Regions from separate parts of the Priestia veravalensis genome, predicted to be linked through region 1. Evidence: riboswitches for the same ligand, from Rfam matches in the RefSeq annotation. Region 1 holds a riboswitch; the other holds the start of a gene.
What was found. Region 1 has a riboswitch for glycine ahead of gcvT (glycine cleavage system aminomethyltransferase GcvT). Riboswitches for the same ligand answer to the same signal wherever they lie in the genome.

Region 1 (9,390 bases):
TAAAACAATCCGCCGTTTACAATTTTCGTTAAAATAACAGGCTCATATAAATCTTGTAAAGCCTGTTTTTCTGTCGTATAGCTTTCGGGTAGCTCTTCCATATTCTCATAGAAATGATCTAAAAGTGCAAGGTCTTCATACCATCTTTCTTGCGCTTTTTTTGCCCAATCCATCGGCTGCTTTGAAATGTGATCTTCCACATAAGCTGATAATCTTGAAATTCCGCTTTTGGGGCGAATAATTGGCGATAGCGTAAAGCAATAATCAGGAATCTTTGACGTGAAGTTTTGTTTGGACATCATCAGCTGAAAGTTATCAAGAATCGCTCCCGTAATTAAATTTAACCCAAGCGATAGTAATTCATCTTTTTTTCGGTCACACTTATACGAAACCTTCATATTTAAAGCAAGCCAAGGCTGAAGTGAACGCTGCGATTGTGAGTGAGAATGCATTTTTTCATATAAGTGAACGAATCCTCCAAACTTTTGGGCTGACCCAAAAATTTGATGTAAACGCGGTGAGCCAAAGTGAATTTTTTCGCCTTGTACAGATGAATCATCATAAGTTGGATCGGTGATAAACGTAAGTGAAGCAGGATTAGGTTTCCCGCCTGTTTTTTCAATATAATGCCAATAAAAAGGTCGGTTCATAAGCTCTTTATCCATTTCAATAGTAAGCTGAACCTTCAAATAAGATGGGTCGTCTTCTGTCAAGTCACAGTTATGTGCCGTGAAATATTTTTTGAGAAATTGATGAATTTCAGTTTGCTGCATGCTGTTCACCTTCTTCATCTTCGTGATATTCAATAATGGATGTAAGATTGTTCATCTTAATTTTCATTTCTCCTTCACTTCGTGAATGAAGAAGAATATCTTGAATGTGATCTTCAATGTTATCAATTTCTAGTTTGGTTAAAATTTCATCGAGCTCACCAACAACACGCTCAAATAAATTTATTTTTTCATAAAGTAGCTTTAAAATATGTTCTTCGACTGTATTCTCAATTGCTAGATTATAAATGTGCACATCATGCTGTTGACCCAGTCTATGAACGCGTCCAATTCGTTGCTCTAATCTCATTGGGTTCCAAGGTAGGTCGTAGTTAATGATATGGTGACAGAATTGAAGGTTAATTCCTTCACCTCCAGCTTCCGTTGCGATAAAAACTTGAGCATGGCTTTCAAAAAGCTGTTTCATCCAGTCTTTTTTTCCACGCTTAAATCCACCCCTAAACGGAACAGATGTAATACCGTGTTGTTTTAAATACCACTGTAAATAAAGCTGAGTTGCTCGATATTCCGTAAAAATGATGACTTTATCATTAATCTGTTGAATTAATTCAATTACCTTTTCTGCTTTCGCATTTTGAGGAACGGTTTGTACTTTTTCAAGGAGTGGTTTAAGCATCTGAGTAGCTTTTTCACTGTTTTCGTCCTCTTGGCGTTCAAGCATGCTTTTTAAGGTCATAAATACTGCTTCGCGACTGCTACAAGCTTCGCGCTGCAATGTTAAAATTGCAAAGGAACTGCTGGGTAAATTTGAATGTTGCTTAAATGAAGTGATTTGATCATACAACTCTCGTTCTTCAGATGAAAACTCAACAGGAACGGTTTGAACAATTCGTTTTGTCCATTCAATACCTGTGTCTTGCCTGCGGTTTCGAATCATCACTTTGTTAACGAGTTCCTTTAAATACTCATCATTTTGAACAGAACGTTTCTTAGCAGAAAATAAATCAGCAAAATAATCTTTGTTTCCTAGGTGGCCTGGTTTTAATAACGAAACTAAGTTGAAAATCTCTTCTACTCGATTTTGAATTGGTGTCGCTGTTAATAATAAGCAGAACTTTTTCTTTAAGCTTTGAACAAACTCATAGTTTTTTGTTTTATTATTTTTTAGTTTATGAGCTTCATCGATGATGATAAGGTCATAATCTTGTTCTAATACAATTTCGCGATGAGGGGAGCGCTTGGCTGTATCAATGGATGATACTACTACGTCGCATTGCTCCCACACGTATGTTTTCTTTTGTGGAACAGCAGGAATAAAAAATTTATGGTTAAGTTCCATTGCCCATTGGGATACAAGTGATGCTGGTACAAGAATAAGGGCTTTTTTCACAAGACCACGAATCATATATTCTTTTAAAATGAGTCCTGCTTCAATTGTCTTTCCAAGCCCCACTTCGTCAGCTAAAATCGCTTTTCCATTCATTTCTTCTACCACTTTTTTAGCTACTTCTAACTGGTGTGGATGCGGGGTTAGGTCTGTTAAATGGCGAGGTGCTTGCAGACCTTCAAATTCAGTAATTAACGTTTGCTCCTCGATTTCATATGCTAATTTATACATTTCCCAATCAGACCAAGAGCCGTCTTGCTCAAGTTTATTTAAAAAAGTAGATTCCCATGCTTCATCTTTCTTCATACTGATGTTCATCGTTAGTTTTGCTCCTTTCTGAAAGTTTTTATTGAACTGCTGAACAGAATCATGTAGGATAAAAATATATTTTAGAAAATTTAAAATAGAAAATAGATTGTCACTAAATGAACTATTTTGTTATTGATGTGTGTAAGTAATAGTTTCTTAGTAGTATGCCCAAAATTACAAACTTTATAGAGGCGAATGATGACAAGGGGAGAGACTGCTTTAAAGTGGCGCCGAAGGAGCAAACAACATGTGAATCTCTCAGGCAAAAAGACTCTTGTTGGACGCAACTCTGGAGAGCGTCTATTTCGAATAGACCACCCACGAGGCAAACCTATTTAACGGGTAAACTTTCAGGTGAAAAGGACAGAGACTTCCTGCTATACAGCAGGGAGTTCTCTGTCCTTTTTTATGTGTAAAAAAGATACGATGATTCCCCGAAACCAAAGCAAATGGCCTTATATGAGGAGGATGTTAAATGACTGAGCTAAACAAAACACCACTTTACGATGTCTATCAACAGTACGGTGGAAAGATTATTGATTTTGGAGGTTGGGCTCTTCCAGTTCAATTCTCATCTATTAAAGAAGAACATCATGCGGTTCGTACAAAAGCTGGCCTGTTCGATGTTTCTCACATGGGAGAGTTTGATGTAAAAGGGACAACTAGCTTGGCATTTTTACAAAAAGTTATGACGAATGATGTTTCAGTATTACGTCCAGGTAAAGCACTATATACCGCGATGTGCTATGAAGATGGGGGCACAGTGGATGATCTCCTTGTTTATCAAAAAGGAGAAGATGACTACCTGCTTGTTGTAAACGCAGCAAATATTGAAAAAGACTTCGAATGGCTACAGCAGCATAAGCCAGAGGGTATTGAGCTTGTAAATCGTTCAAGTGAGTTTGCTTTACTAGCTTTGCAAGGTCCAGCTGCACAAGGTGTTTTACAGAAATTAACAGATGAATCATTATCTGACTTGAAACCATTTACATTTAAAGATGATGTAGAAGTAGCAGGTGTGAGAGCGCTTGTTTCACGTACAGGTTATACAGGCGAGGATGGTTTTGAACTGTACTGTTCTGCATCAGATGTAGTAACGCTTTGGACTGAGCTTTTAAAAAATGAAGAGGTAGTTCCGTGTGGATTAGGAGCACGAGACACGCTTCGTTTTGAAGCAACTTTAGCTTTATATGGTCAAGAGCTTTCAAAAGATATTACGCCAATTGAAGCACGTATCGGATTTGCAGTGAAAACGGATAAAGAAGATTTTATCGGCAAAGAGGTATTAAAGCGTCAGCGTGAAGAAGGACCAAACCGCAAGCTTGTTGGGCTTGAAATGATTGATAAAGGAATTCCACGACATGGATATGAAGTGTTTAGTGAGGAAGAAGAGATTGGCTTTGTTACAACAGGCACACAATCGCCAACTTTAAATAAAAACATTGGTCTTGCACTTATCGATGCTAAACATGCTGAGCTAGGTACAGAAGTGTATGTGCAAGTGCGAAAAAGACGTTTAAAAGCAAAAGTCGTGAAGACACCTTTTTATAAGCGTTCAAAATAATGTTGGGTAATTAAAGAGAGGGGACAAAAGAATGGTACATCGTTATTTACCAATGACATCAGAAGATCAGCAGCAAATGTTAAAGGCAATTGGCGTGTCTTCAGTGGATGAGTTGTTTTCAGATATCCCAGAAAGCGTTCGTTTCCAAGGGGAATACAATATAAAAAAAGCGGCATCAGAATCTGAGCTAGTAAAAGAGTTAACAAACTTAGCTACTAAAAATAAGAACGTAAAGGAATACGCTTCATTTTTAGGAGCAGGTGTTTATGATCACTATATGCCAATTATTGTTGATCACGTTATTTCGCGTTCAGAGTTTTACACAGCTTATACACCATATCAGCCTGAAATTTCGCAAGGAGAGCTGCAGGCTATCTTTGAATTTCAAACGATGATTTGTGAGCTAACAGGAATGGATGTTGCCAATTCATCCATGTACGATGGTGGTACAGCACTTGCTGAGGCAGCCATGTTAAGTGCAGGTCAAACGAGAAAGAAAAAAGTGTTAGTTTCAGAAACAGTTCACCCTGAATCACGAGCTGTGTTAGAAACGTACGCAGCAGGTCAGTACATTGAAGTAGTAGAAGTACCAAGCAAAGACGGCGTAACGGATCTGACGGTGCTGAAGGAGCGCATGGATGATGATGTAGCGGCTGTCATCGTTCAGTATCCAAACTTCTTTGGTCAAGTAGAACCTTTAAGAGAAATTGAAGCCATTGCTCATCAAGGAAAAGGAATGTTTGTTGTATCAAGCAATCCACTATCTCTTGGATTGTTAACTCCTCCGGGTCAGTTTGGTGCTGATATTGTTGTAGGAGATGCACAACCTTTTGGTATTCCAACACAGTTCGGTGGTCCTCACTGCGGCTACTTTGCTACAACGACAAAGTTAATGCGTAAAATTCCGGGACGCTTAGTTGGTCAAACGATTGATGAAAATGGTAAGCGCGGCTTTGTCTTAACGCTTCAAGCACGTGAGCAACATATTCGCCGTGATAAAGCAACTTCAAACATTTGTTCAAATCAAGCGTTAAATGCACTTGCAGCTTCAGTAGCGATGACTGCCTTAGGAAAGCAAGGGGTAAAGGAAATGGCTACGCAAAATTTATCAAAAACGCATTATGCATATAACGCATTAAAAGCAAGCGAAGTAGATGTTGTTTTTAATGGGGCATTTTTCAATGAGTTGGTTGTAAAACTACCTCAACCCAGTAAGGAAGTAAATCAAAAGTTATTAGCGAAGCATATCATTGGTGGCTATGATTTAGGCCGAGACTATCATGAGCTTAAGGATCACATGCTACTTGCTTTTACTGAACTCCGTACAAAAGAAGAAATCGACCAACTTGTGAAGGAATTGGGGGATCTTTATGCATAATCAACATCAATCGCTTATTTTTGAAATGAGTAAAGAAGGACGCGTTGGCTATTCATTACCAGAACTAGACGTGCCGGAAGTAACCAGTACAGAAGTGTTGCCAGCAGAATATGTACGTACCGAAGCACCAGAACTTCCAGAAGTGTCTGAGCTAGACATTATGCGTCACTATACTGCTCTTTCAAAACGTAACCATGGAGTAGACTCTGGCTTTTATCCGCTTGGTTCTTGTACAATGAAATATAATCCAAAAATTAATGAATATACAGCCCGTATTCCAGGCTTCGCTAATATTCATCCACTTCAGGATGAAGAAACGGTTCAAGGTGCTCTTGAGCTCATGTATGATTTGCAGGAGCACTTAACAGAGATTACAGGCATGGATGAAGTTACGCTTCAGCCAGCAGCAGGTGCTCATGGTGAGTGGACGGGGTTAATGATGATTCGTGCCTATCATGAAGCAAACGGTGATACGAAGCGTACGAAAGTAATCGTTCCTGATTCAGCTCATGGTACAAATCCAGCCTCGGCAACAGTAGCTGGATTTGAAACAGTTACTGTAAAATCTAATGAGCATGGTTTGGTAGACTTAGATGATCTTCGTAAAGTAGTAAACGAAGAAACAGCAGCTCTTATGTTAACAAACCCAAATACGTTAGGTCTTTTTGAAGAAGATATTTTGGAAATGGCAGAAATCGTTCATGCAGCTGGTGGTAAGCTTTATTATGACGGAGCGAACTTAAATGCTGTATTAAGTAAAGCACGACCAGGCGATATGGGCTTTGACGTTGTACATTTAAACCTTCATAAAACATTCACAGGTCCACACGGTGGTGGTGGTCCAGGTTCTGGTCCAGTTGGTGTAAAAGCAGATTTAATTCCATTTTTACCAAAACCGGTACTAGTCAAAACGGAAAGCGGCTTTACTTTCGACTACAATCGCCCACAGTCCATTGGCCGAGTTAAACCGTTTTACGGCAACTTTGGTATTAACGTACGTGCTTATACGTACATCCGCTCTATGGGTCCAGATGGTTTAAAAGCGGTAACGGAAAATGCGGTATTGAACGCAAACTACATGATGAGACGATTGTCAGAGCATTATGATTTACCGTTTGATCGTCATTGTAAGCATGAATTTGTTTTATCAGGGAAGCGGCAAAAGAAACTCGGTGTTCGCACGCTGGATATTGCGAAGCGACTGCTTGATTTTGGGTATCATCCACCGACAATTTACTTCCCTCTTATTGTCGAAGAGTGCATGATGATTGAACCAACTGAAACGGAATCAAAAGAGACGCTTGATGCGTTTATTGATGCAATGATTCAAATTGCAAAAGAAGTGGAAGAAAATCCGGAAATCGTTCAAGAAGCACCTCATACGACGGTTGTGAAGCGATTGGATGAAACGCTTGCAGCAAGAAAGCCTGTACTCCGCTATCAAAAAGAAAGTTAAAAAACAGCCCCTTCATCTAAGAAGGGGCTGTTTTTGTGGTTTATTTTTTTGTTTTAATTTTGCCGTTCCAAGCTTTGAATCCGCCTTTTAGGTCATGAATCTCTTTCACACCATGCTTGCGCAAGAGCTGAGCAGCACGACCAGTTCGCATGCCACTTTGGCAGTAAATATAAACGGGTTGATCAGTACGGAACTCCTTTATACGCATACGGAACTGTGAAAGAGGAATATTTCTTGCTCCTAAAATATGTCCGTTTTCAAATTCATTTGGTTCGCGAATATCAACTAGCTGTGCTTTACGATAACCGCTGCGGAATTCTTCTTCCGTTAACGTTTTCATAATGCGACGTTGGTAAAAAAACATTACGACAGAATAAATAATAATTGCCGCAAGTACAATGATTAGTGCCCACATGTTGTTTCTTCCTTTCTTCGACAAAATACATAGTCTTATTATATAAGTGAATGAAATTAGAAGTAAAGGGATTCTTCTTGAAGTCACGATAGTTTTTACGAAAGAAAAGTAAAAAATTACTGCTTCACTTTTCTTTTCCTTCTGCTTATCTTTTGGTAGACTAAAAAACGGATTAAGTTTATTACATATGTAAATGTCTACTATACTAGTTAGGGATGAGAAGAATGAAGCAAAAATGGAGATTCATTGATTCAAAAGAACGTTCGCCATATTACAATATGGCACTTGATGAAGCGCTTTTAGAGTGGCATAGCACTGGTCAAATACCACCAACGATTCGATTTTACGGCTGGAATCCTCCAACATTATCAATTGGTTACTTTCAAAAAGCTGAAAAAGAAATCAATTTTGAACAGGTAGATAAATTAGGATTAGGATTTGTGCGTCGACCAACAGGGGGACGAGGCGTTTTGCACGACGAGGAGCTTACTTACAGCGTCATTGTATCGGAAGACTATCCAAACATGCCTAAGACGGTGACAGAGGCGTATCGTGTCATTTCAGAAGGGTTATTAGAGGGATTTCGTTCGCTGGGTCTGGAAGCATATTTTGCAATCCCTCGCACAGAAGAAGAAAAAAATAGTTTGAAAAATCCACGTTCATCTGTTTGTTTTGATGCACCTTCATGGTATGAGCTTGTGGTAGAAGGGCGTAAAATTGCTGGAAGTGCACAAACGCGTCAAAAAGGTGTAATTTTACAGCACGGTTCTATTTTATTAGAGATTGACGAAGATAAATTATTTAGCGTATTTAATTATCCAAATGATCGTGTGAAAGAGCGAATGCAGCGTGCGTTTCGTTCAAAAGCTGTTGCAATCAATGCTATTGCAGGCCGTAAAATCCAAATGGAAGAAGCGAAGGAAGCATTTTATAAAGGCTTTGCTAGCGCTTTAGATATTGACTTAGAACCTTATGAATTAACAGAACAAGAAGAGCGTTACGTAGAAGAATTAGCACAAAAGAAATATGCTTCTGTTGAATGGAATTTTAGAAGATAACGATTGCTTAGGAGCACACTATTTAAGCTGTGCCCCTAAGTATTCTATCTAGCTGAAGAAAGTAATTGATGTAAAAGTCAAATACTTTTTTTAATGTAAAAAAAATATTTTTCTTGACATCTATCTATATGTAGGTGCTTGGGTTTTGGTTGAATACTACATGTTGAATTTGTCCAATCCGTGTGGTAAGTTATTGATAGTTGAAATTTTGCTTTTTTCCAAAATAAGGTAAATGATTGGTAAAATAGAGCACGATTGGTAAGGGAGTTGTCAGAATGACTGTTATAGTTAATCAAAAAGTAAATATGAATATTGAAAAGCTTAATCAAGATATTGAACGCTTTCCACAAGTACACCCAATTACACCAGATATGAAAATTACTCATAAAGGCGTATCTCGACTCGTAATGTTAGACCGTTATGCGTTTAAAGATACGGAAAAACTTACGTTATCAAAAGGAGACTTTGTTGTTTTAACCGTAAAGGAAGACCCTAAGTTTCCAGCTCGAGGACTTGGCTATGTGGAAAGCATTAATTTTGACCAAAAGATGGCAGTCGTAAAGGTTGAAGATGAGTTTCGTGGAGCGTTAGCACCTGAAGAAGCAGAAAGTGGACTTATTACTCGTTCATTAGACGTAATTGAAAAACCACTTGAAATCTTCTATGAGCAAATTGCAAAGCGTAACGCTACTGGGTTAGCTTCCGCTGAACAAACGGAAGAGAAGCGAAACGAATGGTTTGAAAAATTCTATCAAGAGCTTGTTCAAATGAACTTTGTACCAGCTGGACGCGTTCTGTACGGAGCGGGAGCTGAAACGGATGTTACATACTTTAACTGCTATGTAATGCCGTACGTAAAAGATTCTCGCGAAGGAATCTCCGAACACCGTAAGCAAGTCATGGAAATCATGAGCCGAGGCGGAGGAGTTGGAACAAACGGTTCAACCCTGCGTCCACGCAACACACTAGCGCGTGGTGTAAACGGTAAATCATCAGGATCTGTCTCTTGGTTAGATGATATTGCGAAACTTACGCACCTTGTTGAGCAAGGCGGTTCTCGTCGCGGTGCTCAAATGATTATGTTAGCGGATT
Region 2 (9,390 bases), on a different contig from region 1:
AATATGAATATGAACGAAATTATCGCAAACCGAGCGCTAGAACTAATGGGGTATGAAAAAGGTGATTATGTAAAGCTTAGTCCGAACAGTCATGTAAACATGTCACAATCTACGAATGACGTGTTCCCGACGGCTATTCATTTATCAACATTGCGCCTATTAGATGATTTATTAGCAACAATGGACAAGATGGTTGAAGTATTTAAAAAGAAAGCGAAGCAGTTTGATCCAATTATTAAAATGGGAAGAACACATCTTCAAGATGCAGTACCTATTCGTTTAGGACAAGAATTTGCTGCATATAGCCGTGTTTTAGAGCGAGATATTAAACGTATAAGCCAGTCTCGCCAACACTTATATGAAGTGAATATGGGAGCAACAGCGGTAGGAACAGGTTTAAATGCTGATCCGAAATATATCGAGAACGTTGTGAAATATCTAGCAGAAATTAGTGGACTACCATTATATGGCGCTGAGCACCTTGTGGATGCAACGCAAAATACAGACGCTTATACCGAAGTATCTGCTGCTTTAAAAGTGTGTATGATGAATATGTCTAAAATTGCAAACGACTTACGCTTAATGGCTTCAGGTCCACGGGCAGGCTTAGCAGAAATTAGCCTTCCTGCTCGTCAGCCGGGATCTTCTATTATGCCTGGAAAAGTAAATCCAGTAATGCCAGAGCTGATTAACCAAGTAGCATTCCAAGTTATTGGAAATGATACTACCATTTGCTTAGCTTCAGAAGCAGGACAGCTTGAGTTAAACGTAATGGAGCCTGTGCTTGTCTTTAACCTACTGCAGTCTATTAGCATTATGAACAACGGTTTTGACGCGTTTACAAAATATTGCTTAGAAGGTATTGAAGCAAACGAAGAACGGTTGAAAGAATATGTAGAGAAAAGCGTAGGCGTCATTACTGCTGTTAACCCACATTTAGGTTATGAAGTTGTTTCTCGTATTGCCAGAGAAGCCATTATGACAGGGAAATCTGTACGGGAACTTTGCTTACAATATGACGTATTGACAGAAGAAGAGCTAGATTTAATCTTAAATCCTTATGAAATGACAAATCCAGGTATTGCAGGTAACTCACTTTTTGATCGTCAATAATCGTTAGACAAGTAGACAGACTGATAATTAACACTAAAATGATAAAAATGGAGGAGTCAACATGAGCAATATTATCCGTACTTTAATGATTCAAACACCAAGCGTACCAGGAAATCTAGGACGAGTAGCTACGGCAATTGGTCGCGTAGGTGGCGATATTGGCGAGGTTGAAACAGTTAAGGTAGGCCATAACTATACGCGAAGAAGTATTACTGTACAGGTTGAGAGCGAAGAGCAGCTAGAAGAATTATTAGATGCAGTTCGTAGCTTGGACGGAATTACGCTACACACAGTTTCAGATGAAGTTTTACACGCTCACGAAGGCGGGAAAATTCAAATGAAAAGTAAAATGAAAATTGAAACGTTAGCGGATTTACGACGCGTGTATACACCAGGTGTAGCTAACGTATGTATGGCGATTAAAGAACAGCCGGAAAAAGCAAAAATTTATACAAGCATTAGCAACACTGTAGCTGTTGTAACAGATGGAACAGCAATCTTGGGTTTAGGTAATATTGGACCAGTAGCTGGTATGCCTGTTATGGAAGGTAAAGCAGCTCTTTTTGATCAGCTTACTAATATTAATGCTATTCCTATCTTATTAGATGTAAATAGTCCCGAAGAAATTATTCAAACAGTTAAAAATATTTCACCAGGATTTGGTGGTATCTTGCTTGAAGATATTGGTTCTCCACACTGTTTTGAAGTGGAAGAGCGCTTAAAGAAAGAACTAGACATTCCTGTTATGCATGACGATCAGCATGGAACGGCCGTAGTTACGTTAGCTGCAGCTATCTCAGCTTGTCGCAGTGCAGGTGTTAACTTAAAACAAGCTCGCGTTGGTCAAATTGGCCTTGGGGCAGCTGGTATTGCCATATGCCGCATGCTAATGGCATATGGTGTCGAAAGCGTAGTTGGCGCTGATAAATCTGAAGAAGCAAAAGATCGTCTTCGCTCTTATGGAGGCGAAACAGTTGATAGCTTAGAAGAGCTAATGGAGCAAAGTGATATTGTTATTGCAACAACTGGTGTACCAGGACTTATTAAAAAAGAATGGGTACAAAAGGGACAAATTATTTTGGCTCTATCAAATCCAAAACCTGAAATCGAACAAGAAGATGCGTTAGAAGCTGGTGCAATTTATGCAACAGATGGACGCTCTGTAAACAATGTATTAGGATTCCCAGGTATTTTCCGTGGCGTACTAAACGCTGGTGTTCGTGATATTACTCACAAAATGCTAGTTGCAGCTGCAGAAGCGATTGCAAATTCAACAAAGCCAGGGGATCTAGTGCCTCATCCGCTAAATGTTAATGTACATGAAGCTGTTGCTGAAGCAGTAGAGCGCGCAGCAGTACAAAGTGACGTAAAAAAGAACGTTTATCAATAATGAATAAAAAGAGGCTGGGACATAAGTAATTCAGTCAATGATAAACCTGAACGATTGAGAGTTCCTCACTTTTAATCGTTCAGGTTTTTTGTTGATTGGGAAAACCTAGTTTGGAAACAGGGTGGAATGGAGCGTAGGGCACTCGACTCCTGCGGGAAAGAGAGGGAAAACGGAGATCCCGCAGCATAGCGAGGAAGCTCAGGTTCCTCCCCGCGGAAAGCGAGTGGCCGTAGCGCAATGGAACGAACATGTTGTGACAATGTAAGGAGGTGAGAAAAGGGAGTGTTCGTCTTGTTGAAAATTTGTTTTGGTATGTCCTACTCTCTTTTTGTATACAAATTAGAAAAAATATGAAAAAATATGAAAAAATACATATTATTGAAACTTTTTGGGCAGCTCAAGCGTATAAGAAGAAAGAATACATGAATTGAGAGGAAATACATATGGAAATTACACATTTACAGGGGAAGCTACCTTCCGAAGCAAAAAGCGCAATGAGAATTCAAGCGCTATTGCCACATATATTGTGGTTAGCAGGAACGATTGGTTATTATGTTCTTGTCTATTTTTTTAATTGGTGGATCTGGATTTTTTGGGTTTCTGGAGCTCTGCTAATCGTTAGCTTTATTGTTTATGTTGTCATCGCTCCGAGCATTTACATGAAAGTGTATTCGTATCAACTAACAGAGACGCATATCGAAGTACAAAAAGGTTTGTTTATCTGGAATCATACAAAAGTGCCGATTGTGAAGGTTCAACATGTGGAAACATCAACGGGGCCAATTTTGCGTAAATACGGTCTGGCTTCAATTAATGTTGTAACAGCTGCAGGATTTCTTGAATTTCCGGCACTACAATCAGAAGACGCAAATAATTTACGCGAAACAATCGCAAAGATGGCAGAGGTGAAGGACGAATATGAATAAAAAGCTGCACCCACTTGCCGTTATTGTTCAAGCTGCAAAGTACATAAAAGACAATATTTTACCATTTGCATTTTTAATCATTCTTCAGCGAGATAAAGTACTGACATACTGGTGGGTTGGTTTAATTATTATAGGTATCAGCTTGTTTTTTGCATTTGTTAAATGGCAAACATTTCGCTACGAAGTTACAGAAAAAGAAATTCGAATTAAAAAAGGAGTCTTTAAAAAAGAAAATAGTTTTATCCAACGAACGCGTATTCAATCGATTCAAATTGATCAGCCTTTTCTGTTTCGCCTAGTTAAACTGGCACGGCTTCGTATTGAAACAGCAGGTGGAACAGGAATGGGTGCAGAAGTCGATTTACCAGGTGTTTTAATGAAAGACGCCCATGAGTTAAAAACAATGCTGCAAGCAGGGGAGTCTTTTTCAGTAGAAGAGAGTCCTGAAAGAAAACAAATCATTAAAACATTAAAGGTGCCCACCAGTCGCTTAGTGATTGCTGCTGCGCTATCGGCGAACTTTGGCTATATCTTTGCTGGACTGGGTGTACTATACGAATACGTGGATGACTTAATCAACCCGTGGATTCAAGATGCTTATGAACAGATTGTTACGCAGTCTATATTAGCTATTATCATATTAGTATTTTTTATTTTATGCATAGCATATATACTTTCTATTATCTTGTACGTAATCCGCTTTGGTAATTTTATGGTGGAGCGCTATGAAAAGCACCTTCAAGTTCAATACGGGCTATTAAACAAAAGCTCGCTTACGATTCCTTTTGAAAAAATTAAGGCGGTTACAGTTGAAGAAGGTTTGCTTCAGCGTTTATTTGGTTGGGGAGCCATTTCGTTAAAAGTCGTAACTTCTGATTTAGAGCAAAAAGTGTATTTACACCCATTTTTAAAACAAAAGGAAATAACGGAGGTTTTTTCAGAGTATCTTCCTACTTATCGTTATCTTGAGTTTAAGCCAAACGTAGTGCGCAATTATGTATGGTATAAGCTATCATATGTCTTCATTACAGCTTGCATTGCAGCAGTAGCAATCAGCTTTTGGAAAGTTCAGCTTGTGTGGGGAGTGGTTGTCATTTTGTTAGCTACTTCGTTGTTAACATGGTTTGGATATCACCAAGGAGGCGTAGCGATGACCCATGAATTTTTAAGTATTCGATCGCAGTTTATTACTCGAAAAACAACGGTTATGCAGCGCAGAAAGATTCAGGATGTAAAGGTGAAAGCAAGCAGCAGGTTTTGGGAAAAAGGATGTCGTCATCTTATTGTATCAACAATGGGTCTTGGTTCTTCCTACGGAGTTGGCTATTTACCGGAGCGCATATGGAAGCCGATCTTTGATAAAGCTACACATTGGGATGTAAAGAAAGAGTGAGTTATGATTAACAGAACCTGTCCACTGTGTGGAAAAAAGAATGGATGTCAGCATGTTTTAAAAGAAGAAGAGTTTACTTGCTGGTGCGCAGAAGAAGAGTTTCCAGATGCGTTAAAAGCAAAATCTAGTCATTCTTGCATTTGCAAATCTTGTCTGCAAGCGTATAAAGAGAGTCAGCGTGAAGAGTAATGATTACGCTGACTCTTTTTACTTAATTAATCAATGCTTGTAGGGGAGCAGGAATTCGTCCACCGCGATTTACTAATCGCTCAGAGCTATAAGGGTTAACACCCATGACTGGAGCTCGTCCTAGAAGACCACCGAATTCTACCATTTCACCTTCACTTTTACCGGGAACAGGGATAACGCGTACTGCGGTTGTTTTTTTGTTAATCATTCCAATTGCCGCTTCATCAGCAATCATTCCTGAAAGCGTAGCAGGACTAACATCTCCTGTTAAAGCAATCATATCTAAACCAACAGAACATACGCAGGTCATCGCTTCAAGTTTTGATAGATTTAGAGAACCGTCGGTAATACCTTTAATCATCCCGTTATCTTCACTGACCGGAATAAAAGCCCCACTTAGACCACCAACGTAAGAGCTAGCCATTGCGCCTCCTTTTTTCACAGCATCGTTCATAAGTGCTAACGCAGCAATTGTACCATGAGTACCCACACGTTCTAACCCAATTTCTTCTAAAATTTCAGCAACGCTGTCGTTAATAGCATTAGTAGGAGCCAGTGATAAATCCATGATGCCAAAGGGAACGTTTAGTCGTTCAGCCACTACGCGTCCAATTAACTCACCAGCGCGCGTAATTTTAAATACCGTCTTTTTAATTACTTCAGATACCTCACCTAAATCAGCATTAGGATGACGTTTTAGTGCATTTAAAACAACACCAGGGCCACTAACACCTACGTTTAAGACCACTTCACCTTCACCTGAGCCGTGAAAAGCCCCGGCCATAAATGGATTATCTTCAACAGGGTTACAGAACACAACCAGCTTGGCGCAAGCAATGCCATCACGATCTTTTGTACGGTTAGCCGCTTCTTTAATAATAACGCCGAGCTGTTTTACAGCATCCATATTAATACCGGTACGAGTGGTGGCTACTGAGATTGAAGAACAAACGCGTTCTGTTACGCTAAGAGCTTCAGGTAACGCGTCTAGCAACGTTTGATCACTCTTTGAAATTCCTTTATGAATAAGAGCTGAGAAGCCTCCGATAAAATCGACACCAACCTGTTGTGCAGCACGGTCTAATGTTTTAGCGAGCGTGATTGTTTGTTCAACCGTTGCATGACCTAAAATCTCTGCGATAGGAGTAATTGAAATACGTTTATTTACAATTGGAATTCCATATTCTTTTTCAACCTGTTCAGCAGTTTCTTTTAATTCACCTGCATATGAAACAATTTTGTTGTAGACATTTTGATTCATTGTTTCAAAGTTAGAATCAGCACAGTCTCTTAAACTGATACCCATTGTTACTGTACGGATATCGAGGTTCTCCATTTGAACCATTCGGATGGTTTCCATCATTTCTGTTAAAGCAATACTCATATTTATTCCTCCTTTTATACGCGATGCATAGCTTGAAACGTTTCTTCAAGCTGCACGTGAATTTTTAAACCAAGCTCTTCGCTAACGTTATTTAAAGAATGTTGTAGCGAGTTTAGTTCAATAGCTGATACATCGACAATCATCATCATCGTAAAGAAATCTTGTAATATTGTCTGACTAATATCGAGGATGTTAACACCTTGATTTGATAAGACAGTTGTGACGCTTGAAATAATCCCTACTTGATCTTGTCCAATTACGCTAACCACAGCGCGCTTTTGTTGCATAATAATCACCTCAAAAATAATATAGAAAATAAAAAAAGAGATTGGAAGAATCCAATCTCGAATAGGTCATCGAATAACATACGTATGTATCGTTACTCTTCTGTCCTTTTGCCTGAGATTGTGAATCCTTCGGCGCCGCCTAAGCGGTCTCTCCAGAAGCTGCTCCTGTTGTAGTGTTATCCACAACAATCATTGCTTGGGGAATATTCAATTTAACATTGGCTCAAAAACCAATAGAAAAATCATATCAACAAAAGAAAAGATAGTCAATGTTTTTTGAACATTTCTATTGTTTCATCATGTTTACTTAGAATGGGAGAGTGTTTTGTGCTATATCACACTTAAAAATAGAGCAATGGAAGCAAAAGGTGAGAGGAGAGGTAGGAGCTAAGGCTTTTCATCAATAGTTCAGCAAAGGGAAAAGGGTACAATTGTTATAAATAGAAAAAAAGGAAAGCGCCTATCAGTCGCTTTCCTGTGATAATTTTTATTACTCGTCTTCTCCAGAAGGGCGAGTTGTTTGGGAGGCAAGCGTGTCCCAAAAGCTTGTATCTGCATTTTCTATTGAGCCATCTGAAATAGCTCTTACAGTTGAGTCTAAAGTAGTGATTGTTTGTTTAATGTGCCATTAGTTAAAAAAGGCATGAGCTTAAAATACTGTATTTTGAGAATATTTAAAGTAGAATGTAAACAAATTATTGTAACTGTACAAATAAGTGAAAGTTAAGACGAGGAGAAAGAGGGAGAGGGCGGATATCGCAGTGGATGGTTAGTTACTGATTATCATGAGATGTGTAATAAAAAATTAGGTATTATAAGAATACTATGCTATACTAAGTTTACCATTTTCTTTACCAGTTACTATCTGTGTTTTGATGTTCCCTATTCATTCGTGAGTAGGGTTTTTATTATGTCCAAATTTCAATGTAAATTAAAAACAGACTCTACAAGTAGAGTCTGTACATAGATGTCCGTATTAATTACGCTTTTTGAACGTTAGTAGCTTGAGGTCCACGTTGACCTTGCTCTACTTCAAAAGTTACAGCTTGACCTTCATCTAAAGATTTGAAACCTTCGCTTTGGATTGCTGAGAAATGTACGAATACATCGTCTCCGTTTTCGCGCTCGATGAATCCAAAACCTTTTTCTGCGTTAAACCATTTTACTTTACCTTGTTCCATTGTTGTTGCCTCCTCGTGTGCTTTGCACACATTGTGTTACTATTCTTGCTCAAATCTTCAGACGAAAGTTGTTAACTTGTCAATCCTTACCGAACAAAAATAATTCTTCTTAAGAATAACAGAAACAGTTCAGTATTGCAAGTAAAGTAAAAAATAGATGCGTCCGTTTATTATTTTTGGCTCATTCTTCCCAGCGCTTACTGCTGATTTTCTCAATAATCCCGTGCAAATCCCCAGGCTTATGAAACTCAATTGGAGACGCGCCTTTTTCAAACAAAATCGATTCTGCTTCAATTAACGCCACATAGCGTCCGTTCACTTTCGCTAAGTGAATATTTTCCCCGAAATCCGCTAACAGTCCTTTAATCTCCGTTTCGCCAAGCTTCATTTTAAGCTCGGCATCAGGCGTATGCTCGACGATATGAGCAGCAGCTTCCATAACTTGATGGGTATCCAAACGTTCTTGAAGCTCACGCTTTTCACTTGTTGCCCACAGTTCCATGTCTGATTCAAACTGTTCGAGTTCTACGCTTTCTGCTTCAAACGTTTCGCTGACGTGTTCACGCACCATATCCATCACTTGTGTTTTCATAATCTCGGGCATCGGCTCGTTGTAGTCAATGAATTTCAAGAAGTCTTCAAAGTAACGAGCGTGAGACGCTTGGTGGATGACAAGTTCGCTTTCTTCGACCATGCCTTCTTCAGGCATGTATGGGTATTGAATAGACTTCATGTTCTTGGTTGTAATGGCCATTTCGACATGGCGAATGAGCGTTGATTCATCGGTGATTGAGGCAACTTTGGGCTCAAAATCACATTTTAAAATAAATACAAACGCCTGATCGAAATATTTGCGCGGTACAGCGGATATAACTAAAAAAGCACCGCCTCGTACAGCTGCGGTATCTAAATATGCGTGAATAAACTGTTCGCTATTTTCCTCAAATTCCTCCTTTGCCGTTGCAAAGCGCGTGCGATGAAATAAATTATAGTTAGGATTAGAATCTAATGCGTGCCCAGGTTCCGTGACAAAGTAACCAAGCTTTGTAGGAACTTGTTCAGCTTTTGGATGGCGTTCAACCTTACGTTTAACAATTTTTTTAAACTCACCGTCTAAGAAGTCTTTAATTGAGCTTTCTTCGTATTCTTCTGTATTCAGCGTTTGAAAATGCTTGTAGCGTTTGTCTGCTTGCTCGTCTTTACCATCTACTTGGATGACGTAAAAAGATAAGAAATTAATTTTAAAGTCCATAGATTCACCTTGTTTCATTAAGAGTTCATCATTTCAGTATAGTAGAAAAAAGAAAAAAGCGTCAATGATAAATAAAATATCGAAAGGGTTGAAAAATCTAAACTTTCTAAAATTTACAAAAAATAGTATAATAGATAACGAGAGTCTAGTAAAACAAAGGAGGGAATTGTATGACTGTAGAATTACATACGAATGAAGCACCTACTCGGCTGAGGAGTCGACTTTCAAAAGTAGGTCCGGGATTGATTACGGCTGCAACGGGTGTAGGAGCAGGG

Region 2: linked by a shared signal. The riboswitch ahead of AS180_RS12845 (ACT domain-containing protein) and the one ahead of gcvT (glycine cleavage system aminomethyltransferase GcvT) in region 1 are both predicted to bind glycine.

What each region holds. Positions count from the first base shown of each region.
Region 1 is NZ_KQ758639.1:10,826-20,215, forward strand. It holds gene AS180_RS07625 (YqhG family protein) at 1-773, opposite strand, end outside; gene AS180_RS07630 (DEAD/DEAH box helicase) at 760-2,436, opposite strand; glycine riboswitch at 2,623-2,711, shown strand; glycine riboswitch at 2,715-2,796, shown strand; gene gcvT (glycine cleavage system aminomethyltransferase GcvT) at 2,903-3,991, shown strand; gene gcvPA (aminomethyl-transferring glycine dehydrogenase subunit GcvPA) at 4,023-5,369, shown strand; gene gcvPB (aminomethyl-transferring glycine dehydrogenase subunit GcvPB) at 5,362-6,825, shown strand; gene AS180_RS07650 (rhodanese-like domain-containing protein) at 6,866-7,240, opposite strand; gene AS180_RS07655 (lipoate--protein ligase family protein) at 7,465-8,298, shown strand; gene AS180_RS07660 (vitamin B12-dependent ribonucleotide reductase) at 8,574-9,390, shown strand, end outside.
Region 2 is NZ_KQ758657.1:20,095-29,484, forward strand. It holds gene aspA (aspartate ammonia-lyase) at 1-1,113, shown strand, start outside; gene AS180_RS12820 (NAD-dependent malic enzyme) at 1,175-2,503, shown strand; gene AS180_RS22615 (hypothetical protein) at 2,625-2,768, shown strand; gene AS180_RS12825 (PH domain-containing protein) at 2,947-3,429, shown strand; gene AS180_RS12830 (PH domain-containing protein) at 3,422-4,822, shown strand; gene AS180_RS12835 (cysteine-rich CWC family protein) at 4,826-5,011, shown strand; gene AS180_RS12840 (PFL family protein) at 5,034-6,395, opposite strand; gene AS180_RS12845 (ACT domain-containing protein) at 6,410-6,682, opposite strand; glycine riboswitch at 6,773-6,848, opposite strand; partial or broken gene AS180_RS23570 (carboxypeptidase) at 7,173-7,304, opposite strand; gene AS180_RS12850 (cold-shock protein) at 7,663-7,863, opposite strand; gene AS180_RS12855 (DUF3900 domain-containing protein) at 8,045-9,115, opposite strand; gene AS180_RS12860 (Nramp family divalent metal transporter) at 9,286-9,390, shown strand, end outside.